DNA from 3 places in the Streptomyces sp. NBC_01288 genome. Region 3 is predicted to be linked to each of the others. Evidence: riboswitches for the same ligand, from Rfam matches in the RefSeq annotation. Region 3 holds a riboswitch; each other region holds the start of a gene.

Region 1 (10,090 bases), 1.9 Mb from region 3:
TCGCCTGCGCCTCGGACGTGCGGGGTATGGAGACGCCCGCCTGCGCGTAGGCCCAGGAGGTCAGGCCGGAGCAGTCGAAGGAGGACGGGCCGGAGGCGCCGTAGACGTACGGGGAGCCGATCACGGACTGGGCGGCGGCGAAGGCGGAGGCGGCGCGGCCGGAGGCGGAACCGGTGCTGCCGAGGTTCACGCGCGAGCTGGAACGGTTGGCGGCCTGCGCCTGCTCCTGGTCCAGCGCCGCCTTCTCCGCGGCGGTCAGGGTGTTGAGGAGCTTCTGGGCCGAGGCCAGCTTCGCCTTGACCTCGTCCTTCTTCTTCTTGAGCTCGGTGCGGGTGGCGGAGAGGTCCTTGAGCTTGCTGCTCGCCTCCGCGCGCTCCTGGGCGAGTTCGCGCTGCTTGCCCTGGATCTTCGTGAGCGCCTCGACCTGCTGGGCGCTCAACTGGTCCATCGTGGACGCCTTGTCGAGGTAGTCGTCCGGGTCCGAGGACAGGAACAGCTGGATCGAGGGGTCGATGCCACCGGTGCGGTACTGGGCGCTCGCCATCGTGCCGAGGCCGTCCCGGAGCTTGTTGAGCTCCTCCTGGCCGCGGGCGACGTTGTCCTGGATGGTGGAGATCTCCTTCTGGAGCTTCTCCTGCTTCTCCTGGGCGCCGTCGAGCTTCTCGGTGGCCTGCTCGGCCTGCTCGTAGAGGGCGTCGACCTTCGCCTTGACCTCGTCCTTGTTGGGCTTCTCGCTCGGCGCGGCGTTCGCGGCCTGGGAGCTGAGAACAACGGCGGCAGCGGCTGCGGTGGTCAGCACAGTGACGCGCGTGCGGCTCGGCTGCTTCGGTCGACGATGGGACGCCACGGAGTCGAGCTCCTTCTATTGAGTGATCACCCGTTCGGAGGTTCGAGGCCTGACCCTAGTGATGTTTCTGTGATCAGTTCAAATCCTCACACGAAAAAATGCTGTCACTCAAAGCATTCTTTGCACATAACCAACGTGCAGTGATGGCCGATTGACGCTACGTTGCGTGACGGTTCGGTCAATTCCGGCATTAAACCTGTACGTTGACCTTCACGACAGTCGCTTGAGGAGTACCGCAGAAGCGACGGGCCGGGCGCCCGCCTTCGCGATGCCGTCGGCCACCTCGCGGTCGGTCGACGCGACGATGACGGGCCGGCCCGGCGGCTCGGCGCGCACCAGCCGGCGGATCAACTCGTCGGCGGTGACGCCGGGTTTGGAGAACAGCACCCGCACTCCGCGCGGCGGCGCGAGCAGCACGGGCGCGGCCAGCTCGGCCCCGTCGAAGACACAGGTGACCTCGGCGCCGGTCTGCGCGGCGAGCTGCGAGAGCTGCCCCAGCAGCCTCAACCGCTGCTTCTCCAGGGGCATTTGGGGATAGCCGGTCTTGGTGACGTTGTAGCCGTCGACGACCAGGTGCGCCTGCGGCAGCGCGAGCAACTGGTCAAGGATCGCCGGGTCGTTGTCCGACAACGCCCGCGCCGCGATGTCCTTCGGGGTCATTCGTCCCGGTTCGACCGCGTCGACGGTCTCGGCGGGCCGTACGGAGACCGGCGGCAGAGCCAGTTCCCTCCGCAGCCCCTGGGCCGCGTCCAGCACGGTGTCGAGCAGCAGCCGTACCCGCATGTCCTCGACGCTGCGGCCCTCGCGGGCGGCCTTGCGGGTGGCCTCCAGGGCCGCCTCCGCCTCGCCCAGCCGCACCTTGAGGCGGCGGCCCTCGCTCTCGGCGGCGGACACCTGGACCTGGCTCTCGGCGCGCGCCGCGTCCGTCTCGGCACGCAGCTTGCGCAGGGCGGCCTCGCCGCGTTTGACGTCACTGTGGGCGGCGCGCAGCTTGCGGTGCAGCGAGTCCGCTTCCTTCTTCGCCGCGTCCAGCTCGGTGCGCAGCCGCTCGGTGTCGGCCCTGGTCGCGTCCCGCGCCTGCGCCAACTCCTCGCGCAGCCGCTCCAGTTCGGCCCGGCTCTCCTCGTCGGCGCGCTCGGCGTCGGCACGCAGCGCCTCCTCGCCGGCGGCGGTCACGAGTTTCACCCAGCCGGCGGGGCGCAGAACATAGGCCGCGGCCGCCACGTCGAGCGGATCCGCGGCCGGGGGCGGCGAGCCGGAGTCGAGAGCTCCGGCGAGCTCCGACTGGGCCTCTCTCAGCTTCTCCCCGATCCGCTGCCGGAACAGCGGATCGGTCTCCAGAGCGGCGGCCATCGCGTTCCCGGCGAACTTGGCGCGCCGGTTGGGGGCGAAGCGGGCGTACTGTCGTAGCTGCGCGGGCAGTTCGGCGACGGTGAGGCCGCCGAAGGCGTCAGAGACGATCTGTACGACTCTTCTCCGCACGCCGTCGGGCAGCGGACGGTCGAGCACCTCGGCGGCGCCGTCGCCCGGCCCCCCGCCTGAGTTCTCCACCATCCTCACACCCCAATGTCTGTGCGGGGCCTCTCCCTCTCAGGAGGCGGCGCCCGGCCTGTCCACGAGTTCCACCTGGTCCATGGCGTTGCACCAGCGGCAGCGCACCGACTCGATGGTCTCACTGACCACCTCGCGCTCCTCCACCTTCGGCTCACCCGCCAGGTCCAGGTGGAGGTACTCCACGACCTTCGACGAACGCGTCACGTCGAAGCGCGTGAGGTTGCCGCAGAGGGTGCAGCGCCACCGCGTGGAGGCAGTCGGCAGGGGAACCGTCATCGTGGCTGTCCGCTTCCTTCTCGTTCCAGTTTCCGTGATCGCCGGTTTCCCCGGCGAGTGTGGCTCGTAACCCTACGGCCTGGCGGGTACTCGCCGCTCGGCCGTCCACAGCGGCGATTCACCCTGTCCCGTTGCATCCCGTTACGTCATGCTCTGTAACCATGATCAGCAACTGGGGCTCGGCACTCACCAGGCCGTTCCGCGGCACCTCGACGCCCATGACGTACACCCTGATCGGCCTGTGCTGCCTGATCTTCGTCCTCGGCCCGGCCTCGGGCTTCGTCCCGTCCTACGGCACCGGGGACGCGCTGCTCGCCGCGCAGCGGGCGTACTTCCGCCGCTGGGGCGTGGTCCCGGCCGACCTGTTCGGCAGCCCCGCCCGGGAGGCCCTGACCCCGGTCACGGCCCTCTTCATCCACGGCAGCTGGATCCATCTCCTCGGCAACATGCTCTTCCTCTACGTCTTCGGAGCGATGACCGAGGAACGGCTTGGCCGGGTCGAGTTCACCCTGTTCTACGTCGTCTGCGGCTACCTGGCGCTGCTGGGCTACGCGGTGGCCAACGCCGACTCCGAGCAGTCGCTGGTCGGCGCGTCCGGGGCGATCTCGGCGGTCCTCGGGGCGTTCCTGTACTTGTTCCCCCGGGCCCGCGTGACGAGTCTCCTCCCCTTCCTCTTCTTCCTGCCGCTGCGGTTCCCCGCGTGGGTCGTGCTGCCGTTCTGGGCGGCCCTCCAGTGGCTGGCGGCGGGCCAGGCGGCGCAGGGGCCCGGGGTGGCGTACCTCGCCCACTTGGTGGGCTTCACGCTGGGCTTCGGTTACGCGTGGGTGCGATTCGGTCGTACGACTAGAGTTGGGCCCGCCCCAGTAACGGTCCCCGAGGGAGAGAACCAGCCGTGATCACCGCGATCGTCCTCATCAAGACCAGCGTGGACCGGATTCCGGAGATCGCCGAGTCGATCGCCGCGCTCGAATCCGTGAGCGAGGTCTTCTCCGTCACCGGTACGTATGACTTGATCGCGATGGTTCGGGTGCGGCAGCACGAGGACCTGGCCGAGGTGATCCCTGGGCGGATCAGCAAGATCCCCGGGGTCGAGGGGACGGATACGCACGTGGCGTTCCGGACGTACTCGCAGCATGACCTTGAGGCGGCGTTCGCGATCGGGCTGGACTCTTGAGATGAGCGCCTAGTGGGGTGGGGGCGCGGATCGTTTGCGGGTGACCGGTTCGTCGTGGCTGGTCGCGCAGTTCCTCGCGCCCCTTCAGGGCACGCCCCTGACGTCAGTCGAGATCACACCGCCGGGACGCAGCGGCCGTTCTCCGTGTGGTAGGTCCACTCGGCGCCCTTAGTCACCAGTTCGCGTACCGCGTCTACGAAACGCTCGACGTGCTCGTCCGGCGTTCCCGCGCCGAGGCTCACCCGGATCGCGTTGAGCCGGTCCAGTATCGAGAGCACCTGGTCGTCCGCCACCCGCTGCCGAACATGGTCGGCGACGGACGTGTCCACTGGTTCCCGGGGCGCTCCTCGTCCGTCTCCGTGGTCTGCCACTCGTCGACGGCGAAACCGTGCTCGACGCTGCTCGTCTCGTCTGAAGCTCATGTCCCTGATGGAACGCCAGTGCGTCACGTCCGCCCAGCGACGGATCCGCGTACCGGGTACGAGGACGAACCCCTCCTCGTACGAGTGGACGGACCTGCCGCCGAGGAGACGCGGCACACGCCGTACGACCGCCTCGCCCAGCGGCTCGCCCAAGCCTTCGGCCGCCGCCGCTCAGCTCACCCCAGGTGGTGTCCCCGCCCCTGGACGGTCACACGGCCGGTACGCAACGGCCGTCCTGCGTACGGTAGTTCCACTTCGCGCCGTCGGTCACGAGCTCCCGTACCGCCGTCACGAACCGCTCGACGTGCTCGTCCGGGGTGCCCGCGCCGAAGCTGACCCGGATCGCGTTGAGGGACTTTTCACCCGGGGCCGCCTCGGGGGCGCCGCACTCGCCCTGGGTCTGCGGGTCGGACCCCAGCAGGGTGCGGACCAGCGGGTGGGCGCAGAAGAGGCCGTCTCGGACTCCGATGCCGTACTCCGCGGAGAGGGCGGCGGCGAAGTGGGAGCTGTTCCAGCCGTCGACCACGAAGGAGATCACGCCCACCCGGGGGGCGTCGTCGCCGAACAACGACAAGACGCGCACCTCCGGAACCTCTGCCAGGCCCGCGCGCACCTTCTCGATCAGGTGCTGCTCTCGGGCGACCAGCGTGTCGAAGCCCGCCTCCGTCAGTGCCTTGCAGGCCGAGGCGATGGAGTAGGCGCCGATGACGTTCGGGGAACCGGCCTCGTGCCGGGCCGCGCTGTCGTGCCACTCCACGTCCACTCCCCCGTCCTCGCGCCGGGTGACCTTGCGGCTGGCGCCGCCGCCCGCGAGGTAGGGGTCGGCCGCCTGGAGCCAGTCCGCGCGGCCGGCCAGGACGCCCGAGCCGAAGGGGGCGTAGAGCTTGTGGCCGGAGAAGGCGATCCAGTCGACGTCGAGGTCCTGGACGGACACCGGGTGGTGCGGGGCGAGTTGGGCGGCGTCCAGGACGATACGGGCGCCGTGGGCGTGAGCCGCGGCCGCCAACTCCCGTACGGGCCACAGTTCGCCGGTGACGTTCGAGGCGCCGGTGACGCAGACCAGGGCCGGGCCCTGAGGGTCGCGGGCGGCGAGTGCCTGCTCCAGGGTCTCGACCGCCTGGCCCGGGGTGCGCGGGGCGTTGAGGTAGGTGACCCGGGCGTCCTTCCACGGGAGCAAGGACGCGTGGTGCTCGGTCTCGAAGACGAAGACCTGGCAGTCGGCCGGGAGGGCGGCGGCGAGGAGGTTCAGGGAGTCCGTGGTGGAGCGGGTGAAGATCAGCTGGTCGTCGGCGCGGCAGTCCAGGAACTCCTCGACCGTCCTGCGGGCGTTCTCGAACAGGTCGGTGGAGAGCTGCGAGAGGTAACCGGCGCCTCGGTGCACGCTGCCGTAGTACGGGGCGTAGGCCGCCACGTCGTCCCAGACGCGCTGGAGGGCGGGGGCGCTGGCCGCGTAGTCGAGCGCCGCGTAGGTGACTTCGCCGCCCGTGACGAGCGGGACGGTGACATCCCGGCCGAGAACGGGCAGCTGGGCACAAATGGTCTGGGCGGCGGCAACAGTGGAGACAGACATGGCGAACTCCCGTGAGAGGCAGGCGAATTCACTGCGCGAGGGGGCATGGCTTCGGCGCAGGAAAGGGTGAAGGGGGATGTGCGGAGTGGGGGCTTCGCGCCCTATCGCATTCGCTTGCTCACAGAGAGCTCCCTCGATGACCAGGACCCCTGGTGTCTTTCGAGGGGCCCGCGCTTGCCGCAGACCTCGCTGCCTACGGCCTGGTCTTCACCCGGGGCACCCCGCCACGGACGGAGGGTTGCCGGACAGTCGGCCGGGGCCTCATGACTGTCACTCATGACCTGGTCGGAAAACTTACGCGAGGTGATCGTCGTCCCGCAACCCGTGTCCGGATCGCGGGACGACGACCGCCGTACCGCTATGCGTTGCTGGCGGCGGCCCAGCGCTCCAGCGTGCGCTTGGCCGCCCCCGAGTCGATCGACTCCCGCGCCTTCTCCATCCCGGCCCGGATCCGGTCCACCAGCGGCCCGTCCCCGGCCTCCAGCGCCACCAGGGCCGCCGCCGAGTTCAGGAGTACGGCGTCCCTTACGGGGCCCGTCTCGCCGTCCAGGAGACGGCGGGCGACGCCCGCGTTGTACTCGGGGTCGGCGCCGCGCAGGGCTTCCACGGGGACCAGTTCGAGGCCGACGTCCCGCGGGTCGAAGGACTCCTCGGTGACCTTGCCGTCGCGGACGATCCACACCCGGGAGGTGGCCGTGGTCGTCAGCTCGTCGAGGCCGTCGTCGCCGCGGAACACCAGCGCGGAGGAGCCGCGTTCGGCCAGCACGCCCGCGATGAGCCCGGCCATGCGGGTGTCGAAGCAGCCGACCGCCGACGAGGTGACCCTGGCCGGGTTGGTGAGCGGGCCGAGGAGGTTGAACGCGGTCGGCACCCCCAGGTCCCGCCGGACCGCGCCCGCGAACCGCATCGTGGGGTGGAACTTGGCCGCGAAGCAGAACGTGATCCCGGCCTCCTCCACCACCTGCGCGACCCGCTCGGGCGACAGCTCCAGGTTGATGCCGAGCCGCTCCAGCACGTCGGAGGAACCGCTCGCCGAGGACGAGGCGCGGTTGCCGTGCTTGACGACCTTCGCGCCGGTGCCGGCGATCACGATGGCGGACATCGTCGAGATGTTGACCGTCTTGGCCCGGTCGCCGCCCGTACCGACGATGTCGACGGCCGGCCCCGGGATGTCCAGCGGCTTCGCGTGGGCGTACATCGTCTCGACGAGGCCGTTGATCTCCTCGACGGTCTCGCCCTTGGCCCGCAGCGCCACCAGGAAGCCCGCGATCTGGGCGTCCGCCGCCTCGCCGCTCATGATGCGGTCCATCGCCCACGCCGTGTCGGCGGTGCTCAGGTCCTGTCCGGCCAGCAGCGCGCTCAGTACGTCGGGCCAGGAACGGGCCGCCGCGGTGTCGCCTCCAGCGGGGGTCACAGCGCTCATACGGCCGCTCCTGAGTGTCGTAGAAACTTGGTTTTAATAGGCGTCCCCACCCTATCCAGCGCGGGGCACGGCGAAGGGCCCCGTCCGGTGTTCGGACGGGGCCCTTCGACTGTGGCGTGGCGACGCCTCAGCGATCAGTGGTGGCCGTGGCCGCTCGTGATCTCCTTGTACTCCTCGACGGTGGGCTTGGGGATCTGGGACTCCTCGCCGTAGTACGCCTCGCTCAGCTTGGCGCGCAGCTTCTGGGAGCCCTTCACCTTGCGCTCGACGCCGTTGTCGTCGACGGTCGCACCGATCGCGGCCGGCTCGTACTGCTCGTGCGCGGTGAGCGTGTGCAGCGCGTCCTGACTGAGCGGCTCGTGGATCTCGACGAACTCACCGTGCGGCAGGCGCTTGATGATGCCCGACTCGCGGCCGTGCAGCACCTTGTCCCGGTCGCGGCGCTGGAGGCCGAGGCAGACCCGCTTGGTGGCGATGAAGACCAGCACCGGCACCACGAAGAAGCCGACGCGCACGAACCAGGTGATCGAGTTGATCGACAGGTGGAAGTGCGTGGCCCAGATGTCGTTGCCGCCACCGATGAGCAGGACGAAGTACCAGGAGATCCACGCGACGCCGAAGGCCGTACGGGTCGGGACGTTGCGCGGGCGGTCCAGGATGTGGTGCTCGCGCTTGTCGCCGGTGACCCAGGACTCGATGAACGGGTAGACCGCGATCGCGACCAGGACCAGCGGGAAGACGATCAGCGGGATGAACACGCCCAGGACGAGCGTGTGACCCCAGAAGTTGATCTCCCAGCCAGGCATGACACGGATCAGGCCCTCGGAGAAGCCCATGTACCAGTCGGGCTGGGCGCCCGTGGACACCATGTCCGGACGGTACGGGCCCATGGTCCAGATCGGGTTGATCGAGGCGATCGCCGAGACGGCCGCGATGACACCGAAGACCAGGAAGAAGAAGCCTCCGGCCTTGGCCATGTAGACCGGCAGCAGCGGCATGCCGACGACGTTGTTGTTCGTCTTTCCGGGACCCGCGAACTGCGTGTGCTTGTGGTAGAAGACCAGGATCAGGTGGCCGACCACCAGGCCGAGCATGATGCCCGGCAGCAGCAGGATGTGGATCGAGTAGAAGCGGGACACGAAGTCGCCGCCCGGGAACTCGCCGCCGAAGAGGAAGAACGACAGGTACGTGCCGACGATCGGCACGGACAGGACCGCGCCCTCCATGAAGCGGACACCGGTGCCGGAGAGCAGGTCGTCCGGGAGCGAGTAACCGGTGAAGCCGGTGAACATGCCCAGGACGAACAGCAGGAAGCCGAACAGCCAGTTGACCTCACGCGGCTTGCGGAACGCACCCGTGAAGAACACGCGCATCATGTGCACGAACATGGCGGCGAGGAAGATCAGCGCCGCCCAGTGGTGGATCTGACGGATCAGCAGACCGCCGCGCACATCGAAGGAGATGTGCATCGTCGAGTTGAACGCCTCCGACATCAGCTGCCCCTGGAGCGGGACATAGCTGCCGTGGTACGTCACCTCGTTCATCGACGGGTGGAAGAACAGCGTCAGATACACACCCGTGAGGATGATGATGATGAAGCTGTAGAGGCAGACCTCACCCAACATGAACGACCAGTGGTCGGGGAAGATCTTGCGCATGTTGGACTTGGCGAGGGAGTAGATCCCGAGCCGTCCGTCGGCCCAGTCGGCGATCTTCTCGCCGGCCGGTGCTTTGTCGCGCCGCTCATTGTTCTCGTTGGTGCTCATCCGCGCTCCCAGAATGCAGGACCGACGGGCTCCTCGAAGTCGCCGAGCGCCTGGAGGTAGCCCTCGTCGCTCACGCCGATGCGCAGCTGCGGCAGGGCGTGACCGGCCGGGCCGAAGATCACTCGGGCACCGTCGGAGAGGTCGAAGGTGGACTGGTGGCACGGGCACAGCACGTGGTGCGTCTGCTGCTCGTACAGGGAGATCGGGCAGCCCACGTGGGTGCAGATCTTCGAGAAGGCCACGATGCCCTCGTGCGCCCACTCCAGTTCGCGCTTGTCCTTGATGTTGTCCGGCTGGAGCCGGACGATCATCAGCGCCGACTTGGCGATCTCGGTCTGGAACTCCTCGTCGGTCTCCTCCAGGCCCTCGGGCTTGGCGAAGGTGAGCGAGCCGACGGCCACGTCCGAGGGACGCAGCGGCAGGTTCGTGTTCATGTTGACGAGCAGCTTGCCCTTGGACCACAGGGTGTGGCGGAGTTTCGTCCCCGGCAGCGGGCCCAGGTCGCGCAGCAGCATGACGCCGGAGAGCGGGAACAGGGCCAGCGCGCCGAACATCGTGTTGCGGATCAGCTTGCGACGGCCGAGCGCCGACTCCTTGGCACCGTCCTTGAAGTCGGCCATGACCTTGGCCTTGACCTCGGGGGGTGCCTCGATCGCGTGCCGCTCGTCGGCGATCTCCACGTCGGACATCAGGGTGCGGGCCCAGTGGACCGCGCCCGCGCCGATGGTGAAGAGCGCTCCGCCGAGGGTCAGACCCAGCGCGAAGTTGAGCGCGTTGATGTGACCGATCGGGAAGACGAAGATCGCCTTGTCGTGCGGGATCGCCACGTACGAGGCGATGAAGCCGACCGTGAGGAGCATCGACAGCGTGAACAGGAAGGCGACGACGCGCTCGGACCGCTTGGCGGCCCGCTCGTCGATGTCCTGGACACGGTGCTCGTGGGGCGGGAGTCCCGGGTCGGCGAACGGGTCCTGCTCGTCCGCGACCGACACCGCGCCGTGCGCGTCCTGCTCAGCGGGCAGGTTCTCTTCTGGAATGTCTTGGCTACTCATGACTTC
Region 2 (10,090 bases), 4.6 Mb from region 3:
GCCCGCTCACGCCATTCACTGGCGGTCGCCAACGGGTCGCGGTACATGCGGACTTGGGCGCGCCCCTTGGAGATGTGGTTCTCGCTGACGTCCGGGTCGATGTCAGGCAGCGGGCCGTCCGGGTCGTAGGACGACAGGTCCCGGTTCCAGACGAACTCCAGGTGCTTGATGGCCGTGGCGCCGCTGACCTGCTGGCGGCGAACTTCCTTGGCCAGGTCCTCGGCCTCGGCGTCGGTGTCGCCGAGCACGAAGGTCGCGGCGGGCAGGATCAGCAACTGATCAGACCTGCGGCCGTACTTGGCGAGGCGGGACTTGACGTCGGTGTAGAAGGCCTGCCCCTGGTCGAGGGTGCTGTAGCGGCTGAAGATGGCGTCCGCGCTGGACGCGGCGAACTCGCGGCCCTCGTCGGAGTCGCCGGCCTGGAAGATCACCGGGCGGCCCTGCGGGGAGCGCGGGACGTTGAACTGGCCCTGGATGTCGAAGTGTTGGCCCTGGTGGACGAAGGCACCGGCCTTGGCGTCACTCAGGAACGTGCCGCTCGCCCGGTCGGCGACGATCTCGTCGCCGTGCCAGGAGTCGAAGAGCTCCTGGGTGGTGGCGAGGAACTCCTTGGCACGGGAGTAGCGCTCGTCCTGCGGCAGGAAGCCGCCGCGGCGGAAGTTCTCGCCGGTGAACGCGTCCCAGGAGGTGACGACGTTCCAGGCCGCGCGACCGTCGGAGAGGTGGTCGAGGCTGGCGAACTGGCGGGCCACCTCGTACGGCTCGTTGAACGTAGAGTTGATGGTGCCGGTCAGACCGAGGTGTTCGGTGACGGCGGCGAGCGCGGCGAGGATGGTGAAGGTGTCGGGGCGGCCGACGACGTCCAAGTCGTAGATCTTGCCGCCCTGTTCGCGCAGCCTGAGCCCCTCGGCGAGGAACAGGAAGTCGAACTTGGCGCGCTCGGCGGTGCGGGCGAACTTCGCGAAGGAGCTGAACTCGATGTGGCTGCCGGCCGCGGGGTCACTCCACACGGTGGTGTTGTTGACACCGGGGAAGTGGGCGGCCAGGTGGATCTGCTTCAGGGGCTTGCTCATGTCGTACGGTCCCTCCGGCTCAGGCGGTGGCTGCGGCAGCGGCGTAGCGGTTGGCGGGGCGTGCGAGCCCCAGCAGTCCGCGCAGGGTGTCGGCCTCGTAGGCCTGGCGGAAGGCGCCCCGGCGCTGGAGTTCGGGGACCAGCTTCTGTGTGATCGCCGGGAGGTCGTGTCCGGCGACGGCGGGCCGCAGCCGGAAACCGGTCAGGCCTGCCCCCTGCAACTCCTGGAGCAGGTCGGCGAGTTGGGCGGGGGTACCGGTGAAGATGCGGGCGTCACTGGTGTACGGCTCCCCCGCGAGGGCGTCGAGGCGCTCGCGCCGCGCGATCGCCGTGGCCTCGTCGTCGTCGAGGAAGACCACCAAGTCGCCGAAGATGTGCAGGAGTTCACCGGCGCGGCCCGCGGTCTGCTGCTCGGCGCGGATCTCCGCGACGATCGCCCGCGCGTCGTCGGTGTCGTGCGGAGTGACGTAGCCGACGTCGGTGGCGCGGGCGACCAGCCGGTACGGGATCGTCTGGTGGGCGAGGGAGCTGACGATCGGCTGGCCCTGCGGCGGCCGGGGCGTGATGGAGGGGCCCTTGACGCTGAAGTGCCGGCCCTCGAAGTCGATGTAGTGCAGCTTGTCGCGGTCGACGAAACGGCCTGTGGCGACGTCCCGGATCTCGGCGTCGTCCTCCCAGCTGTCCCAGAGGCGGCGGACGACCTCGATGTAGTCGGCGGCCTCGTCGAAGTGCTCGGCGAGCCGCTCCTGTCCGGCTTCGGTCCGCAGGCTCTCCAGGCTGATCGGCGGGAAGGTGCGGCGGCCGAAGTGGTCGGCCTCGTGCGGGCGGGCGGAGAGCTGCACACGCAGGCCCGCGCGGCCGGTGCTGACGTAGTCGAGGGTGGCGATCGCCTTGGATATGTGGAACGGCTCCGTGTGCGTGGACACCACGGTCGGGACCAGGCCTATGTGGCTGGTGAGCGGTGCGATGCGGGCCGCGATGAGTACGGCGTCGAGGCGGCCGCGGACCTGGTCGGTGCGGCCGTCCAGCTCGGCGTAGTGCGAGGACTGGAGGCCGAGGCCGTCCTCGAAGGTCACGAAGTCGAGCAGGCCGCGCTCCGCCTCGGCGACGAGGTCGGCCCAGTACGCGGCGGTGAACAGGTCCCGGGGCCGGGCCACCGGCTCACGCCAGGAGGCCGGGTGCCAGCCGGTTCCGTCGAGGGCGACGGCGAGGTGGAGGGGGGAAACGGGGGTCGAGGACACGAGGGTGCCTTCCTGGAGGTCCGTACGAGATCGCCGGCCCTCGGAAACGGGCGCACGGCGGCTGGGGCAACGGGTCAGGGGCGACAGAGCGCGCCGGCGACACGCAGCAGATCTATGTGCTGCCGCGTGGTGAGTCGCACGTGGAGGACGGATGCGCCACACATGTGCTCCACCTCCACGGATTCCGGCTTCATAAGGGGCAACGGCACAGCTATGCCGTTTCTTCCGGATCGGGGGCGGCAATCGGGCCGGTGCGCCGGACGAGCGAGAAGACGGTGCGGGCGCGCAGCGTGAAGCCGATCGACTCGTACAGCCGGATCGCGCCGGTGTTGGTGGCCGCGGCGTGCAGGAAGGGGTGCTCGCCGCGTTCCTTGATGCCGGCGGCGACCGCGCGGACCAGGCGGGTGGCCAGGCCCCGGCCGCGGTGGTCGGGGTCGGTGCAGACGGCGCTGATCTCGGTCCAGCCGGGCGGGTGGAGGCGTTCGCCGGCCAGGGCGATCAGGCGGCCGTCGTGGCGGATGCCGAGGTAGGTGCCCAGTTCGACGGTGCGGGGCAGGTAGGGGCCGGGTTCCGTGCGGGCGACCAGGTCGAGGATCTCGGGTACGTCGCCGGGGCCGAGGCGTACGGCCTCGGGGTCGGGCTCGGCCCGCAGCCCGGTGTCCACGAGTTGGACACCCTGTCCACTGCGGACGATCTCCCAGCCTTCGGGGACCTCGCTCACCCCGCGTACGGCCGCGGTGCCGCCTTGGCCGACGAGGGTGGCCAGGTCCGCCCAGGCGCGCGGGTCGTCGTTGTCGGTGATGGCGTTGAAGCCGGCCACGTCGACGGGGTAGCGGGCGGCGCGGCCGACGCGCTCGGCGAAGTGGGCGTGCGGGCCGGTGAGCGCGGCCCAGGCCGGGTTGTCCAGAACGTGGGACGTGGATGTGGTGGTTTCGATACTGGCGGTGGAAGACATCGGGTGACGGCTCCAGTACTGGTCGCGCGGGTGGGGACCCCGCCGTGACGTGGCGGGGTCCCCTGGCCGAGAGGGTGGGTCAGGAGTCGCTGAGCGGCAGTCCGGGCGGGTTGACCTCGGACTTGGCGACGGCCTCGTTGGAGAGGTTCCAGGCGGCCAGCCACTTGGCGTACTGCCCGTTCTTGATCAGGTAGTTGATGGCGTCCGCGAGGGGCTTGGCGAGGCCGCTGTCCTTCTTCGCGGTGGCCGCGATCAGGCCCTGGAGGGAGGATCCGGCGCCGGAGTAGGTGCCCGCGTTGCGGACGGCCTTCGCCGTGCCCGTGGTCGAGGACACCTGGTAGGCGACCGACGGGTTCGGGGCGAGGTAGGCGTCGATCTTCCCGGAGGCCAGCGCGAGATACGTGCTGTTGTTGTCCTGGAAGTACTTGACGGTGAGCGCCTTCTTGCCTTCGGCGGCCAGCTTCTTCTTCCACTCCAGGAGGATCCGCTCCTGGTTGGTGCCCGCGCCCACGGCGACGGTCTTGCCGGCGAGGTTCTCGTAACTGCCGTCGAAGTTCCAGGAGTTGCTCGCCTTCACCGCGAAGCCGAGGTTGTCCTCGCGGTAGGAGGCGAACTCGTACTTCGCCTTGCGCTCCTCGGTGTCGGTGACGTTGGAGAAGGCGACGTCGACCTTGCCGCTGTCCAGACCGATGAAGAGGTTCTCCCAAGTGGAGTTCTTCAGCTCGGGCTTGAGACCGAGAACGGCCGCGACCAGGCGGGCGATGTCGGTCTCCGAACCGGTGAGGGTCTTCTGGTCCGAGCCGACGTAGCCGAGCGGCGGGGATCCTGCGGGCAGGAAGCCGACGCCGATCTCCAACGTGCCGCTCTTCGCCACGGACTTGGGCAACTCGGCGCTGATCGACTTCACTTCGGCGACCTTGAGTGTCGTCTCCTTGGCGGCGCCGTTGGAGAGAGCGCCCACGGTGACCGTGCCGGAGGCGGCGCTGCCGGACGTGGTGGCCGCGTCACTGTCGCCGCCGCAGGCCGCGAGACCGCCGGCGAGGGAGGCGAGGACGGTTCCCGCGGTGAGTCCGCGAGTGAGTCTGCTGCGAAGGCTGGGCGTAGACATGGCTGTTCCTAGGCTCGGTGTTGAGGGCTGCTGAAGGTGGAAGTGCGGGGCTGCTGAAGGGGGACGTGCGGGTGGGGTCAGAGGACCTTGCTGAGGAAGTCCCTGGTCCGTTCGTGCTGTGGCTTGTCGAGGACCTCGTGGGGCGGGCCCTGTTCGACGATCTTTCCGCCGTCGATGAAGACGACCCGGTCGGCGACCTCGCGGGCGAAGCCGATCTCGTGGGTGACGATGACGAGGGTGGTGCCGCTGGTCGCCAAGTCCTTGATGACGGCGAGGACTTCGCCGACGAGCTCGGGGTCGAGGGCGGAGGTCGGTTCGTCGAAGAGGATGACGCCGGGGCGCAGGGCGAGGGCGCGTGCGATGGCCACGCGCTGCTGCTGACCGCCGGAGAGCTGCCTCGGGTAGGCGCCGGTCTTCTCGGCGAGTCCGACGCGGCCGAGCAACTCCCTTGCCAGTTCCAGGGCTTCGGGCTTGCTGAGCCTGCCGGTGGCGACCGGGGCGGCGGCCACGTTGTCCAGCACGGTCAGATGCGGGAAGAGGTTGAAGTTCTGGAAGACGAACCCGATCCGGCTGCGCTGCGCGAGGATGGCCCGTTCGCTCAACTCCTTGAGCCTGCCGCCCTGTTGCCGCACTCCGATCAGCTCGCCGTTGACGCTGACGTAGCCGATCTCGGGCTTCTCCAGGTGGTTGATGACCCGCAGCAGCGTGGACTTGCCGGAGCCGGACGGGCCGAGGATCACGGTGACCTCGCCGGGCCGCACGGTCAGGTCGACGCCGTCCAACACCCGGTGCGCGCCGTACCACTTGTGCACGTCGTGCACCTCCACGGCGGCGGGTGTGATGTCCGCCAGCGGTTCGACGGTGTTCGTGGTCATACGGCGGCCTCCCTGCGGATGCGGGCCCGCAGGTCGGTGACACCGGTGCGGAGTTTCTGGATCGGGGTCGGCGGCAGGGAGCGGGTGGCGCCCCGGGCGTAGTGCCGCTCGACGTAGAACTGGATGACGGACACGACGCTGGTGAGGATGAGGTACCAGACGGTGACGACCAGGAGCAGCGGCACGATGTCGCCGGGGTAGGTGGAGCCCATCGTCTGCGCGGAGCCGAACAGGTCGAGCAGCGAGACGTAGAAGACCAGGGAGGTGCTCTTGATCAGGCCGATCAGCTGGTTGACGTAGTTCGGGGTGATCGAGCGCAGCGCCTGCGGGAAGACGATCTTGCGGAACTGGTAGCCCTTGGGCAGCCCGAGGGCGGAGGCCGCCTCGTGCTGGCCCTGGTCGACGGAGAGGATGCCGCCGCGGACCACTTCCGCCGCGTAGGCCGCCTCGTTGAGGCTGAGGCCGACGACGGCGACGGCCATGTCGGTGGCCAGTTTCGACTCGTCGAAGGAGAAGAAGGCGGGGCCGAAGGGGACGCCGATGCTGAGGGTCTGGTACAGGGCGCTGAAGTTGTAGAGGAAGATCAGCACCACGATGAGCGGGATCGAGCGCAGGGCCCATACATAGGTCCAGCTCGCCGCGCGCAGTACCGGGCTCTTGGAGAGTCGGGCCAGGGCGAGCAGGATGCCGCCGAGGAGGCCCAACACCGCGCTCAGTGCGGCCACTTCGAGGGTGATGACGAGTCCGTCGAGGATCGTCGGGCGCAGGAACCAGTAGCCGAAGCGGTCCCACTGATAGAAGGAGTTGGTGACCAGTCCGTGGACGAACTGGGCGACGAGCACCAGCACGACCAGGGTGACGATCCACCGGCCGGGCCGGCGCAGCGGCTGAACTCGCTGTGCGGTCAGGGGTTTTGACGGGGCATCAGTCGACGGGGCGTCGGCCAGGGACACGGTGGTGCCTGGGGGTTCACTCATGGTGGGCTCCGGCAGGTTCACAGACCCCGGTCCGTGGCAGTGGACGCGCGACGGCGGACGGTACGCGCGGGTGCACGGGACCGGGGGCGGGGAGGGGGCAGGCACACCGACGGGATCGGGTGTGCGTCAGAGGCGCGTCGGCCGACTGGTCGTCAGGCCCGACAGCGGGCGCGGCCCGAGGCGGTACACAGTGCGCTGCTGACCCGGAGCAGATCGACAGCGCGGTCGGCGACGAACAGGTTGGCGTACGACCGTACGCAGCCCTGCGGGCGGCATGTGGCCGTCCTGGGAGCTGCGTACATGGCGTCACCTGTCACTGTTCCGGCCCCGCGGGGCCTCGCGCTTACCGAACGTCATCCGGTCCGGTCGTCACCTGGGGCACCCCACCGCGTGCGAGGGTTGCCGGTCAGCAAGCCAGGGCTTGTCGCTGACACTCATGACCGTTCTGGGTCGCAAGTTAAGACAAATGTCCGAACGTATGTCAATGGCCGTCCACCAACTGGACGGCCCGGACGGCCCTCAGCTGCGGCAAGCTCCCGTTTCGTCCGCCGCGTGGGCAGCCCAGTCCAGGATCTGGACGGCCGCGCCGGCGGCCTCCAGGCCCCGGCAATGGGCGTGGTGACGGCGGGCGATGCCGTCGAGGTCGAGGTGGGTGCCGAAGGCCGGGTGGGCGGCCAGGCGGCGGGCGTAGGCCCACAGGTGGGGGTGGTCGGCGATGCGCTGCACGGCGGCGGCATCCAGGTGGTTGCGATGCACGGTGTCGAGTTGGACCAGTGACACCCACAACTCGACGTCGGCTGCGGTGAGTTCGTCGCGAATCATGTGCTCGCGGCCGTCCAGCCACCGGTCCAGCGAGCCGAGCGTCTCCAGCAACCGGCCCAACGCCTCGTCACGCTCGTCCTGTTCGACACCGGCCGCGCCGGCGCGCTGCGCGGCGTCCTCGATGCCTTCGGCGCACAGCCGCTCGACGGCCTCGATCTCAGACTCGGCGCCGCACGGGTACAACTGGGGTCCGCCCTCGCCGAAGTGCCGGGCGAGGTCGCGCGTGATGTCGGGGGCGTGGGTGCTGACGATCCGGCCGGACCAGTCGTCGCTGAGCACCGGCGCGGCGGCCGGTCCGGAGTAGCGGTGCGCGCTCGCCTCGTAGAGCGGGCGCAGCGCGGAGTGTCCACCACTCGGACAGTCGGGCACGGCGGACAGGAACACGGCCGGACAGCTCTCGTCGAGGCCGAGCAGGCTGTGCGTGACGGCGATGCGGAGGCCGTCGGCGCAGGCGGTGGACAGATGCAGGCGGTAGCGGCGCGGCACGGCGTAGTGCCCGCTGCGCGCGTCGCGTCCGATCCGGCCCCGGAACACGGGGGCGGTACGGGGTGAGGGGATGGCGGCGAGAGGCGTGCTGGACATGGGACTCCCCGGGTACGGGCGCGTGGACGTACGCGCGGCGGAAGCGTCGTCGAGCGGAGGACAGGGCTCAGCGCGGGGGGTTCAGCGCGCTGCAGACCCGCAGCAGGTCGATGTGACGGCGGGAGGTCAGAAGAGGCGAACGGTCCACGCGGCTGGTGGTGACCGACTCAAGGCGCCCCATTGTTTCCCTACCTGTTCACTAGGATTCCCTACTGGAGTGTCGATCCGCCGTCGCCCGGGGTCAAGAGGGCGTCCACGGGTCGGGCACCGATGCCCGACCCGTGGACATCCCGGGCCGCTACTTCGCGTACATCAGGGTGCCGAAGCCGAGCTGGTCGTAGCCGCCGCTGTCGGAGCCGTAGTCACCTCCCCCGCCCTCGGGTGCGACGAGGTCGTAGTACATGGCCGAGATGTACTTGTCGTCGAGGCCGATCCGCCGGTTGTAGTGGAAGTGGAGCATCGCCCACACCGGGCGGATCTGGCCGCGCGAGGCGGAGGAGACCACCGTCTGGGACGACTGGGCGCAGCTCTGTCCGGTACCCCAGGTGTAGGTGGTGAAGGGCACGTCGCTGCCGCTGTTGTACTTCGCGACGTACTGGGCGGCCTTCATGAAGCGACGGCTGTCGTACGAATAGAGGTCGTCGCCCTGGTTCCAGGCCATCTCACAGATCGCGCCCATCTGGCCCATGCCCAGGACGGTGTGGCCCTGGTCGCGGCCGGATTCCTGCCACTGGCCGAGCGCGTAGCCGTCCGAGTCGGTGTACAGATACGGCACGGCGTGCGCGATGGAGCCGTTGCCCGCACCGGACTTGAAGTAGGTGACGGCCTGGTCGTACTTGGCGGAGTCCTCGTTGAGGATGCCGATGGCCAGGATCGAGGCCATGTTGCACAGGTCCCAGTTGGCCCAGTAGTTGGTGATGCAGGCGTCGTTGTGGTTGGTCAGGAAGCTGTTGTTGAGCGGGTAGAAGACGTTGGCCAGCATCTGCTGGGCGGCGGCGAGATGGAACCCGCTGTAGTCCCGCATCAGTTCGCAGGCGTTGGCGAACTGCCAGCCGTAGAGGCCGGCCGCGAGGAACCGGTCGGCGTTGCCGGTGACCGAAGTCAGCGTCGACGACCAGGCGTTGAGGATGTTCGCGGCGCACACGGCGTTCGCCTCGGTGCCGCCGACCTTCCAGCGCAGGGCGTTCTGGTAGGCGGCGGCGATGTCGTTGTAGAGCAGGCTGTAGTTCTGGCCGTCGCCGCCGCGGATGATCGTGGCGGTGGCCCGGTTCGTCCAGGTCGACTGCGAGTGGGAGTTGGCGGTCAGCCTGTTCCAGCCGGACAGCCAGGGGTCGGTTCCCGCCGCGACCCTGACCTTGGCCCGGTTGATGTCTCCGGCGTTGTGCAGCATGCCGGGGTGGGTGAAGGTGGCCGGGGCCGCGTGCGCGGTCGTGGCCACCGTGGCGCCGCCGAGGGCGACGGCCGCGGTGAGTCCACCGGCGGTCTTCAACAGACCGCGGCGGCTCAACTCTGTTCTGCGGAGGTGCTCGTGGGGGGACGTGCGGCTCATTGCGGTGCATCTCCAATCCATGACGGATCAGGTGGGCGTGATGCTCACCTCGTCGAACTCGGTGGTGCAGCGGACCGGTTGGCTGCGCGAGCAGACCACCAGCCCGACGTAGTAGGGGGCGTCACCGAAGCCGGGGATCTCTCCGTCGGCGAAGGGGGTCCAGGTGACACCGTCATCGGTGGACAGGGCTGCGCTGAAGGCGGTCCCGACGCGCTTCAGCCGCAGCAGGGCGGGGAGGGTGACGGCAGCTCCGCCGGTGAAGGCGGAGGCACCGGCCACGGTCTTGCGGAGCATGAGCTGGGCAGTGGTCCCGCCGGTGACGATCGCTCCGGCGGCCTGGTCGAACGGCGACAGCGACTTCGCCATGAGCAGCCCGACCCTGTCGGTGCTCACGCCACTGCGGGAGACGATCCGGGCGACGACCTCACAGTCACCGCTTACGGGCCGCCGTACGAACTGCCCTGTCATTCCTTGGCCGTTGGCATTGAGATCGACACCCGCGCCCCGCACGGTGAAGGCGCCGCCGTCGTACGACGTGCTCCCGGGCGTGGTGATCGCCACCACGCCCAGCGTCCCGAAGGCACGGTCGTCGAGCACGGTGTCGCCGAGATCGCCGTACGTCCACGGCACGGGCGGCGCGGTGCCGACCGTGAGGGCGAGGGTCCCGATCGCGGTTCCGGAGGCGTTGGCGGCGGTCGTCGCGAGCGTGAACTCCCCTGCCTCCGTAGGGATTCCGGAGATCAGGCCGGTGCGCCGGTCGATGCGCAGCCCGGCGGGCAGCCCGTCCGCCGTGAACCGTACGGGCTCGTGCGAGGCGCCCAACAGATACCGGAAGGCGGCGCCCTGGTTCGTGAACACGGCTGAGGCGGAGGTGAGTTGGGGCTGTGTCGGACTCGGCATCACGGCCTG
Region 3 (10,090 bases):
AGTCCCGGCAGGACAAGGCTCTACGGCCCTTCCTGGAGGAACTCCCGCTGTCCACGCTCTACCCGGTCGGCAACACCTCCTGGTCCACGGTCAGCGCGGACATCAAGAAGCGGATAGGGCAGGCGGTGGCCGCGAACGGCAGCCCGGGGGCGGTGCTGGGGCAGTTGCAGGCGTCGGCGTCGCTGGCGGAGAGCGGGAAGTAGCAGCCGGGCAGCGTCCGGGGGCGTTGTCAGTGGCGGGGGTTACGGTTCAGGGCATGGACGACGACCGGCCCTCGCGGCTCCCTTCGCTGAACCGGAGGGAACAGGACATCCTCGCGCTGGAGCGCCGCGGTTTCCCCGGCCCCGGCGTGAAGGAGCGCGCGATCCGCGAGGAGCTGGGCCTGGCCCCCGTGCGCTACTACCAGCTGCTCAACGCCCTGCTGGACGACGAGCGGGCGCTGGCCCACGACCCGGTGACGGTGAACAGGCTGAGACGGGTCCGTGAAACGAGGCGTGGGGAGAGGTAGCAGCAGGTGTGGGTCCCGGCCCCGCCCGGATAGGGTCGTCGACATGGGCAGCCCTCAGGACTCCACCGATCCCCTGCACACACTGCCGACCCCCGCCACCCGCGCCGGGCGCGAGGCTCTGGAGGCGATCCTCGCCAAACCGGCCGCCGCGGTGATCGGGCTCGACTTCGACGGCACACTCGCCCCGATCGTGCCGGACCCCGAGCAGGCGCGGGCCCACCCGGGCGCGGTGCCGGCGCTGGCCGCACTCGCCCCGAAGGTGGCCTCCGTGGCCGTGATCACCGGCCGCCCGGCCGGCGTGGCGGTCCGCAACGGCGGCTTCGCGGGCGTACCGGGACTGGAACACCTGGTCGTGCTCGGCCACTACGGCACGGAGCGCTGGGACGCGGTGAGCAGCACGGTCAGCGCCCCCGCCCCGCACCCCGGGGTCGCGGCGGTCCGCGCCGAGCTGCCGGGCTTCCTGGACGGGATCGGCGCCTGGCAGGGCACCTGGATCGAGGAGAAGGGCCGCGCGCTGGCGGTCCACACCCGCCGGGCGACCGACCCCCAGGCGGCCTACGAGGCCCTCCGCGCCCCCCTCACCGACCTCGCCACCCGCCACGGCCTGATCGTCGAACCCGGCCGCATGGTCCTGGAGTTGCGCCCGCCGGGCATGGACAAGGGCGTAGCGCTCCTCGACTACCTCCGCGAAACCGGCGCCGAGTCCGTCCTCTACGCCGGCGACGACCTGGGCGACCTCCCCGCCTTCGCCGCCGTGGAGAAACTCCGCTCGGACGGCGTTCCGGGTCTGCTGGTGTGCAGTGGCAGCTCGGAGGTCGCGGAGCTTTCGGACCGGGCGGACCTGGTGGTGGACGGCCCGGCGGGGGTCGTAGGACTGCTGGCGGCGATCGCGGCCCAACTGGGCTGAGCGGGACCGGGCAGGGGCTGTTCCGAAAAAGTGTGACACTTTCGGCGAAAGTGTCACACTTTTTCGGAGAGGGTGCTCCGGCGCTCAGCCCTTGAGCGCGTTCAGCTGTTCCAGGAACCACTGGGCCGGGGGCAGGGCCGTAGCCGCCGCCGCCAACCTCTTCGTGCGCTCGGCTCGTTCCTCGGCCGGCATGGTCAACGCCTCGTGGAGCGCGGCGGCCGTGCCGATCACGTCGTACGGGTTGACCGGGATCGCGTCCTCGCCCAACTCCTCGTAGGCGCCCGCCTCCCGGGAGAGGACCAGGACGCAGCCCTCGTCGGAGACGACCGGGACCTCCTTGGCGACGAGGTTCATGCCGTCGCGGATGGGGTTGACGAGGGCCACGTCGGCGAGGCGGTACGCGGCCAGGGAGCGGGCGAAGTCGTCCTCGACGTGGAGGAGCACCGGGGTCCAACCCGGTTTCCCGTACTGAGAGTTGATCTCGTCCGCCACCCGCTGCACCTCCGCCGTGTAGTCGCGGTAGACGGCGAGGTCCTGCCGGGAGGGGTAGGCGAACGCCACGTGGACGACCTGTTCCAGCAACTCCGCGTGGTCGTCGAGGAGTTGGCGGTACGCCAGGAGTCCGCGCACGATGTTCTTGGACAGTTCGGTGCGGTCGACGCGGACGATCGTCCTGCGCCCCTCGCCGATCTCCTCGCGGAGGGCCACGATCCGCTCCTCCACGTCCGGCTCGTGCGAGCGGGCGCGCAGGAAGTCGGCGTCGGCGCCGAGGCCGTGGACGCCGATCAGGGTGTCACCGACGCCCCCGGTGAACTCCGTACAGCAGGCCGCGAACGCGTCCGCCCAGCGGTGGGTGAGGAAGCCGAGGCGGTCCGCGCCGAGCATGCCCGTCAGCAGCTGCTCACGGATGTCGTCCGGCAGCATGCGGAAGTAGTCCGCCGGTGCCCAGGGGGTGTGCGAGAAGTGGCCGATGCGCAGGTCCGGCCTCAACTCCCGCAGCATTCCCGGGACCAGGCACAGGTGGTAGTCCTGCACGATCGCGACGGCACCCTGCGCCGCCTCGTCCGCCAACGCCTCCGCGAACGCCCGGTTGTACGTCTCGTACGACGCCCACTGACGCCGGAACTCCGCGTCGAAGACCGGCTCCAGCGGGGTCTGGTACAGCATGTGGTGGACGAACCACAGCACGGAGTTGGCGATGCCGTTGTACGCGTCGGCGTGCACGTCCGCCGGGATGTCCAGCATCCGTACGCCGTCCTCGCCGACCCCGCGCCGCACCGCCTCGCGGTCGCCGTCGGACAGCGCCGAGCACACCCACAGCGCACCCGCGTCCGGCCCGATCGCCGACAGCCCGGACACCAGCCCGCCGCCACCCCGTTTGGCGCGCAGCGAACCGTCGTCGCCCACCTCGTAGGAGACCGGGCCGCGATTGGACGCGACGAGCACCTGAGCGGCACCGGACGCGGGCGAGGGGGACGACGTAGAAGCCATACGGCACAACCTAGCCCGGGCCGGAAACGCTCAAACGTACGGACGGCCGTCGGCGGACTGCACGAGTCCGTATACGACCGTCCGTGAGCGTCTGTAACTGTGTGGTTATGCGACCTTGCGTGACTGGTACTCGGTGATGTCCGCCATCGGCGGGCGTTCCTCCGTGTCCACGGAGTACGTGCGCGGCTCGAAACCGTCCGGACCCCGCTCGAACTGGGTGAGCGACGGCCGGATCAGATGCCCTCGGGCCAGCCGCAGCTGAGCCGTGCGGTAGATCTGCGCGGCCATCCGCCCCAGGGCCTGCCCGTCCTGGTGGCGGTGCTTGCGCACCCCGACGTCGACCTGGGCGAGGGCGTCCAGCCCCACCAGGTGCAGCGCGTCCACCAGCATGCCCAGCTCGACGCCGTACCCGACCGGGAACGGCAGCTGCTCCAGCAGCGAGCGGCGGGCCGCGTACTCGCCGCCGAGCGGCTGCACGAAACCGGCCAGCTGCGGCCAGTGCATGTTCAGCAGCGGGCGGGCCATCAGCTCGGTGACGCGTCCGCCCTGGCCGGCCGCGCCGCCGAGCGGGCGGTCGTACATCGCCTTGACGAGGTCGACGCCGGGGTCGGTGAGCAGCGGGCCCACGATCCCGGTGACGAAGTCGGAGGAGAACTCCTTCAGGTCCGCGTCGACGAAGGCGACGATGTCGCCGCTGGTGACCAGCAGTGAGCGCCACAGCACCTCGCCCTTGCCGGGCACGGCGGGGATGCGCGGCAGGATGTCGTCACGGTGCACGACCCGGGCGCCCGCCGCGGCGGCCACCTCGGAGGTGCGGTCGGTGGACCCCGAGTCGACGACGACGATCTCGTCGACGAGCGGGACCTGCTGCATGAGGTCGTGACGGATGATCGCGACGATGTCGCCGACCGTCGCTTCCTCGTTCAGCGCGGGCAGCACGACGGAGACCGACTGGCCCGTGCGGTGCTTCGCGGCCAGGATCTTGTGGAGCGGCCGGTCGGTCATGGACCAGGAGCGGGTGCTCAGCCAGTGCTCGACTTCCTTCAGCACGTTGCGCGGCTCCTCTGCGTTCTCTCGGCGAGTGACGGTCACCGTGTGTAGGCCCGCCGCGGTAGCGGCAGGTGGATTCCGTCGTCTCGCGGTTCGGACGGCTCACTCAACTGTCCTGGCCTTCGGTTACAGTCTTGAACAACGCTGATGACCATCGCATGTCGGGGGCCGTCAACGCTCACGCAAGTGACACAACCGCATACACAACTGAACACCGCTCATCCAGAGGGGCAGAGGGATACGGCCCGTTGAAGCCCCGGCAACCCTCCAGCCGGTCTTGTCACGTTGATGTGGCGAGGCTCCCGGCTCGGGAAGGTGCCAAATCCGTCTCATGGCGAAACGCGTCGTGAGGAAGATGAGGAAAGGGCCTCGCCTCCATGGCTGCGCAGACTGTTGCAAGCACCACGAACTCCGTAGACGCCGTCGATCTCGGCCCCGCCGCCGCGCTGTCCTGCCGCGAGTGCGGCCACCGCGTCCCGCTCGGTCCGGTCTTCGCCTGCGAGGAGTGTTTCGGCCCGCTGGAGATCGCCTACGACTTCTCGGCCTACGACACCGAAGAGCTCCGCAAGCAGATCGAAGCGGGCCCCGCGAACATCTGGCGTTACGCGCCCCTGCTGCCCGTCCCCGCCGACGTGGCCGACAAGCCGAACATCAACCCCGGCTGGACCAAGCTCGTCCAGGCCGACAACCTCGCCCGCGAACTGGGCGTCGACGCGGGCAAGTTGTTCGTCAAGGACGACTCCGGCAACCCGACGCACTCCTTCAAGGACCGCGTCGTGGCCCAGGCCATCGAGGCTGCCCGTGCCTTCAACTTCACCACCCTCTCCTGCTCCTCCACCGGCAACCTCGCGGGTGCCGTCGGTGCCGCCGCGGCCCGGGCCGGCTTCCGTTCCTGCGTGTTCATCCCGCACGACCTGGAGCAGGGCAAGATCGTCATGGCCGCGATCTACGGCGGCGAGCTCGTCGGCATCGAGGGCAACTACGACGACGTGAACCGCTTCTGCTCCGAGCTGATCGGTGACCCGGCGGGCGAGGGCTGGGGGTTCGTCAACGTCAACCTCCGGCCGTACTACGCGGAGGGTTCCAAGACCCTCGCCTACGAGATCTGCGAGCAGCTGGGGTGGAAGCTTCCGGACCAGCTGGTCGTGCCGATCGCCTCCGGGTCGCAGCTCACGAAGATCGACAAGGGCTTGCAGGAGCTGATCGAGCTCGGGCTCGTCGAGGACAGGCCGTACAAGATCTTCGGGGCGCAGGCGGAAGGGTGTTCGCCGGTCTCCGTCGCCTACAAGGCGGGGCATGACGTCGTGCGGCCGCAGAAGCCGAACACGATCGCGAAGTCGCTGGCCATCGGGAACCCGGCGGACGGGCCGTATGTCCTCGACATCGCTCGGCGGACCGGTGGGGCGGTGGAGGACGTCAACGACGAGCAGGTTGTCGACGCGATCAAGTTGCTGGCGCGGACCGAGGGGATCTTTGCGGAGACCGCGGGTGGGGTGACCGTCGGTGTGGCGAAGAAGCTGATCGAGAACGGGTTGCTGGATCCGACCCTGACGACGGTGGTCCTCAACACCGGTGATGGTCTGAAGACGCTGGACGCGGTGGCTGGTACCGGGCTCACCGCGACGATCCGGCCGAACCTTGAGTCGTTCAGGGAAGCCGGGCTTGCGTCGTAGCGTCGTTGTCGTCTGCGGGCCCGGTGGGGGCTGGTCGCGCAGTTCCCCGCGCCCCTAAAAGCAAAAGCCGCACCTGACCGGAGGTCATCAGCATGAGCGTTAGTGTCCGCATCCCCACCATTCTCCGCACCTACACGGGCGGGCAGGCCGAGGTGACCGCCGAAGGCGGCACCCTCGCCGAGGTCATCAGTGACCTGGAGAAGAACCATGCCGGGATCTCTGCCCGCGTGCTCGACGATCAGGGCAAGCTGCGGCGGTTCGTCAATGTGTACGTGAATGACGACGATGTGCGGTTCGAGCAGGGGCTGGAGACGGCCACTCCGGACGGGGCCGGCGTCTCGATCATTCCGGCTGTCGCCGGCGGCTGAGCGGCGGTCTGGCGGGCCCCGGAAATTACCCTGGGTAACGCCGATTACCAAGAGTTCATCGAATTGCCCCCTCCGTGAGAGAAGCGGAGGGGGCAATTCTGTAGGGTTGAGCGGGGTACAGTTGGGGAACCCGCTCCACTCCGCATGCCGGACGCATATGAGTACCCGCTCCGCGTGCGATGAGAAGTAGCCAAAGTGTGCATTCCTTTTGCGCGTTATGTTCCCTTTATCGGGCCCGACTTGCCCTGAAGTCGGACGAATTCTCCGTATATTCCCGACCGGTCCTGCCCGGAATTCTCGTCGGATTGACCTGTTGCAGACGGCAGTTGGACGGATACATTCGGCCGCGGTCGACGCGTTCCGGCGCACGCCCCCAATCCTGTGGGGGGTGAGGTCTGACCCGGATCCGCGAAGTGCGGGTCCGTGCAAGGGCCAGTAATAGGGGAGTTAGGCATGGCTCAGGGCACCGTCAAATGGTTCAACGCGGAGAAGGGGTACGGCTTCATCGCGGTCGACGGTGGTGCGGATGTTTTCGTCCACTACAGCGCGATTCAGATGGACGGCTACCGCACCCTGGAAGAGGGTCAGCGGGTCGATTTCGAGATCTCGCAGGGTCAGAAGGGGCCGCAGGCGGACATGGTCCGGCTCGCGACTACCTGAAGCACGCGCCGGCGAACAGCAGCGACGTTCTTCGTTCCTCACCGAAGGGCTCGTACTCCTGGGGGGTCACCTCCTGGGGTACGGGCCCTTCGGCATGCCCCGTGCGCACCTCGCGCGCCCCGTGAAGGAGGGGCCCAGAACCTGGGAGCCGCTTGCACTCGACCATGCCGAGTGCTAATCATTGGCGTTAGCACTCTGAAGGTGAGAGTGATAACGAAGGATCGGGTCGGTGAGGCCCGCAGGCCAGGTGGCGCAAGGAGCCATGGGGCAGGCGAGCCGTCCGTCGCGGGCGCCAGCGCGGTCCGGAGCAATCCACCCCAGTCCGGGAGGACCACTTCACATGGCCAAGATCATCGCGTTCGACGAGGAGGCGCGGCGAGGCCTTGAGCGCGGTATGAACCAGCTCGCCGACGCCGTCAAGGTCACCCTCGGCCCCAAGGGCCGCAACGTCGTCCTTGAGAAGAAGTGGGGCGCCCCCACGATCACCAACGATGGTGTCTCCATCGCCAAGGAGATCGAGCTGGAGGACCCGTACGAGAAGATCGGCGCCGAGCTGGTCAAGGAAGTCGCCAAGAAGACGGACGACGTCGCCGGCGACGGTACGACCACCGCGACCGTTCTCGCCCAGGCTCTCGTCAAGGAAGGCCTGCGCAACGTAGCCGCGGGCGCCAACCCGATGGCCCTCAAGCGCGGTATCGAGAAGGCCGTCGAGGCCGTCTCCGGTGCCCTGCTGGAGCAGGCCAAGGACGTGGAGACCAAGGAGCAGATCGCTTCGACGGCCTCCATCTCCGCCGCCGACACCCAGATCGGCGAACTCATCGCCGAGGCGATGGACAAGGTCGGCAAGGAAGGCGTCATCACCGTCGAGGAGTCCCAGACCTTCGGTCTGGAGCTGGAGCTCACCGAGGGTATGCGCTTCGACAAGGGCTACATCTCGGCGTACTTCGCCACCGACATGGAGCGTATGGAGGCCGTCCTCGACGACCCGTACATCCTGATCGCCAACTCGAAGATCGCCAACGTCAAGGACCTGCTCCCGCTCCTGGAGAAGGTCATGCAGTCGGGCAAGCCGCTGCTGATCATCGCCGAGGACGTCGAGGGCGAGGCCCTGTCGACGCTGGTCGTCAACAAGATCCGCGGCACCTTCAAGTCCGTCGCCGTCAAGGCTCCGGGCTTCGGTGACCGTCGCAAGGCCATGCTCGGCGACATCGCCATCCTCACGGGCGGCGAGGTCATCTCCGAGGAGGTCGGCCTCAAGCTGGAGAACGCGACCGTGGATCTCCTCGGCCGCGCCCGCAAGGTCGTCATCACCAAGGACGAGACGACGATCGTCGACGGCTCGGGCTCGGCGGACCAGGTTGCCGGTCGCGTCAACCAGATCCGTGCCGAGATCGAGAACAGCGACTCGGACTACGACCGCGAGAAGCTCCAGGAGCGCCTCGCCAAGCTCGCGGGTGGCGTCGCCGTCATCAAGGCGGGCGCGGCCACCGAGGTCGAGCTCAAGGAGCGCAAGCACCGCATCGAGGACGCCGTTCGCAACGCGAAGGCGGCCGTCGAGGAGGGCATCGTCGCCGGTGGCGGCGTCGCCCTCATCCAGGCGGGCCACGTCTTCGAGAAGCTTGAGCTCGAAGGCGACGAGGCCACGGGTGCCGCGATCGTGAAGCTGGCCCTTGAGGCCCCGCTGAAGCAGATCGCCGTCAACGGTGGCCTCGAAGGCGGAGTCGTCGTCGAGAAGGTCCGCAACCTGCCCATCGGTCACGGCCTCAACGCCGCCACCGGTGAGTACGTGGACATGATCGCCGAGGGCATCATCGACCCGGCGAAGGTCACGCGCTCTGCCCTGCAGAACGCCGCGTCCATCGCCGCGCTCTTCCTCACCACCGAGGCGGTCATCGCCGACAAGCCCGAGAAGGCCGGTGCCGGCGCGGGCGCCGGTGGCGGCATGCCGGGCGGTGACATGGACTTCTGATCGACCTCCGGTTGATCAACGGTCTTACCGAGGGCGGTACTTCCTGCTTCTGGCAGGGGGTACCGCCCTCGGGCGTGTCCGGAGTCACAGGGGGAGGTGCCGGGCGGTCGGAATGAGGGGCTTGGCCGGGTGGTTGTTGTTGACGCATGATCGATGCATACGCACATACCACCTGGTACCCGGTATTCGAGGAGCCCCCACACGTGTCTACGACCGCCCCCGCCTCCCGAGCGGCCGAAATCCTCGGCCGTCCGATCACCCTCAACGGCCTGACCGTCCCGAACCGGATCGTGATGGCGCCGATGACCCGGCAGTTCTCGCCGGGCGGCATCCCCGGTGAGGACGTGGTCGGTTACTACGCCCGCCGCGCCGCCGCGGGCGTGGGCCTCATCGTCACCGAGGGCACGTACGTCGGCCACGAGTCCGCCGGGCAGAGCGACGACATTCCGCGTTTCCACGGCGAGGAGCAGCTCGCCGGCTGGGCGAAGGTCGCCGAGGGCGTGCACGCGGCGGGCGGCACGATCGTGCCGCAGCTGTGGCACATCGGCATGGTCCGCGAGCAGGGCCAGCCGCCGTACGCGGACGCGCCCGCCGTCGGCCCCTCCGGGCTGCGGATCGGCAGCGACGAGGTCACCGGTACGGCGATGACGCAGCGGGACCTGGACGACGTCATCGGGGCGTTCGCCGAGGCGGCCGCCGCGGCGGAGCGGATCGGCTTCGACGGGGTCGAGTTGCACGGCGCGCACGGCTATCTCCTCGACCAGTTCCTGTACGCGGGCACCAACCGCCGTACGGACGCCTACGGCGGTGACGCGGTCGCCCGTACGAAGTTCGCGGCGGAGATCGTGGCGGCGGTCCGCGAGACGGTCTCTCCTGAATTCCCGATCATCTTCCGCTACTCGCAGTGGAAGCAGGACGTCTACGGTGCCCGTCTCGCCGAGACCCCGGAGGAGCTGGACGCGATCCTGACCCCGCTCGCGGCGGCCGGCGTGGACGTCTTCCACGCGTCCACCCGCCGTTACTGGCTCCCCGAGTTCGAGGACGCCGGCTCCGACCTCAACCTCGCCGGCTGGACCAAGAAGCTCACCGGGAAGCAGACCATCACGGTCGGCTCGGTCGGCCTCGACGGGGACTTCCTCAAGGGGTTCCGGGGTGAGGGCGCGCCGGTCAAGGGCATCGACGACCTCCTCGACAGCCTGGAGCGGGACGAGTTCGACATGGTGGCCGTGGGACGGGCGCTGCTTCAGGACCCTGAGTGGGCCGCCAAGGTCCTCGCCGGGCGGGTGGAGGAGCTGGCGCCTTATGACGCGGCGGCGCTGAAGTCGCTTAGCTGAGCGCTGAGTTGTGGGTGCGGGGTGGTGGGGGTGCGCGTCCCTGGGGGCTGCGCCCCCAGACCCCCATCGGCCCTGAAGGGCCTCGTCCTCAAACGCCGGACGGGCTGGAGATAGTCGGCCAGGGTGGATG

The links. A riboswitch is a leader RNA that binds a small molecule or an ion and turns the genes downstream of it on or off. The one in region 3 is predicted to bind S-adenosylmethionine.
Region 1: it holds a riboswitch for S-adenosylmethionine, as region 3 does, so the genes downstream of both, OG194_RS34500 (aminotransferase class V-fold PLP-dependent enzyme) here and thrC (threonine synthase) in region 3, are expected to answer to the same signal.
Region 2: it holds a riboswitch for S-adenosylmethionine, as region 3 does, so the genes downstream of both, OG194_RS05135 (amino acid ABC transporter permease) here and thrC (threonine synthase) in region 3, are expected to answer to the same signal.

Annotation. Positions count from the first base shown of each region.
Region 1 is NZ_CP108427.1:7,641,328-7,651,417, reverse strand. Features, by position in the region: gene OG194_RS34530 (C40 family peptidase) at 1-847, opposite strand, end outside; gene OG194_RS34525 (NYN domain-containing protein) at 1,058-2,401, opposite strand; gene OG194_RS34520 (hypothetical protein) at 2,438-2,677, opposite strand; gene OG194_RS34515 (rhomboid family intramembrane serine protease) at 2,839-3,573, shown strand; gene OG194_RS34510 (Lrp/AsnC family transcriptional regulator) at 3,570-3,851, shown strand; partial or broken gene OG194_RS34505 (aminotransferase class V-fold PLP-dependent enzyme) at 3,965-4,108, opposite strand; gene OG194_RS34500 (aminotransferase class V-fold PLP-dependent enzyme) at 4,482-5,843, opposite strand; SAM riboswitch class IV at 6,009-6,125, opposite strand; gene trpD (anthranilate phosphoribosyltransferase) at 6,202-7,266, opposite strand; gene qcrB (cytochrome bc1 complex cytochrome b subunit) at 7,401-9,032, opposite strand; gene qcrA (cytochrome bc1 complex Rieske iron-sulfur subunit) at 9,029-10,084, opposite strand; gene qcrC (cytochrome bc1 complex diheme cytochrome c subunit) at 10,081-10,090, opposite strand, start outside.
Region 2 is NZ_CP108427.1:1,123,858-1,133,947, forward strand. Features, by position in the region: gene OG194_RS05110 (NtaA/DmoA family FMN-dependent monooxygenase) at 1-1,073, opposite strand, end outside; gene OG194_RS05115 (LLM class flavin-dependent oxidoreductase) at 1,093-2,313, opposite strand; gene OG194_RS47600 (putative leader peptide) at 2,388-2,507, opposite strand; gene OG194_RS05120 (GNAT family N-acetyltransferase) at 2,525-3,268, opposite strand; gene OG194_RS05125 (ABC transporter substrate-binding protein) at 3,348-4,376, opposite strand; gene OG194_RS05130 (amino acid ABC transporter ATP-binding protein) at 4,454-5,251, opposite strand; gene OG194_RS05135 (amino acid ABC transporter permease) at 5,248-6,228, opposite strand; SAM riboswitch class IV at 6,563-6,670, opposite strand; gene OG194_RS05140 (glutathione S-transferase C-terminal domain-containing protein) at 6,748-7,632, opposite strand; gene OG194_RS05145 (putative leader peptide) at 7,700-7,813, opposite strand; gene OG194_RS05150 (alginate lyase family protein) at 7,931-9,181, opposite strand; gene OG194_RS05155 (alginate lyase family protein) at 9,209-10,090, opposite strand, start outside.
Region 3 is NZ_CP108427.1:5,712,360-5,722,449, forward strand. Features, by position in the region: gene OG194_RS25740 (ABC transporter substrate-binding protein) at 1-203, shown strand, start outside; gene OG194_RS25745 (DUF3263 domain-containing protein) at 257-508, shown strand; gene otsB (trehalose-phosphatase) at 552-1,415, shown strand; gene OG194_RS25755 (alpha,alpha-trehalose-phosphate synthase (UDP-forming)) at 1,500-2,906, opposite strand; gene OG194_RS25760 (glucosyl-3-phosphoglycerate synthase) at 3,012-3,956, opposite strand; SAM riboswitch class I at 4,172-4,318, shown strand; gene thrC (threonine synthase) at 4,334-5,629, shown strand; gene OG194_RS25770 (MoaD/ThiS family protein) at 5,722-5,997, shown strand; gene OG194_RS25775 (cold-shock protein) at 6,451-6,657, shown strand; gene groL (chaperonin GroEL) at 6,998-8,626, shown strand; gene OG194_RS25785 (NADH:flavin oxidoreductase) at 8,830-9,960, shown strand.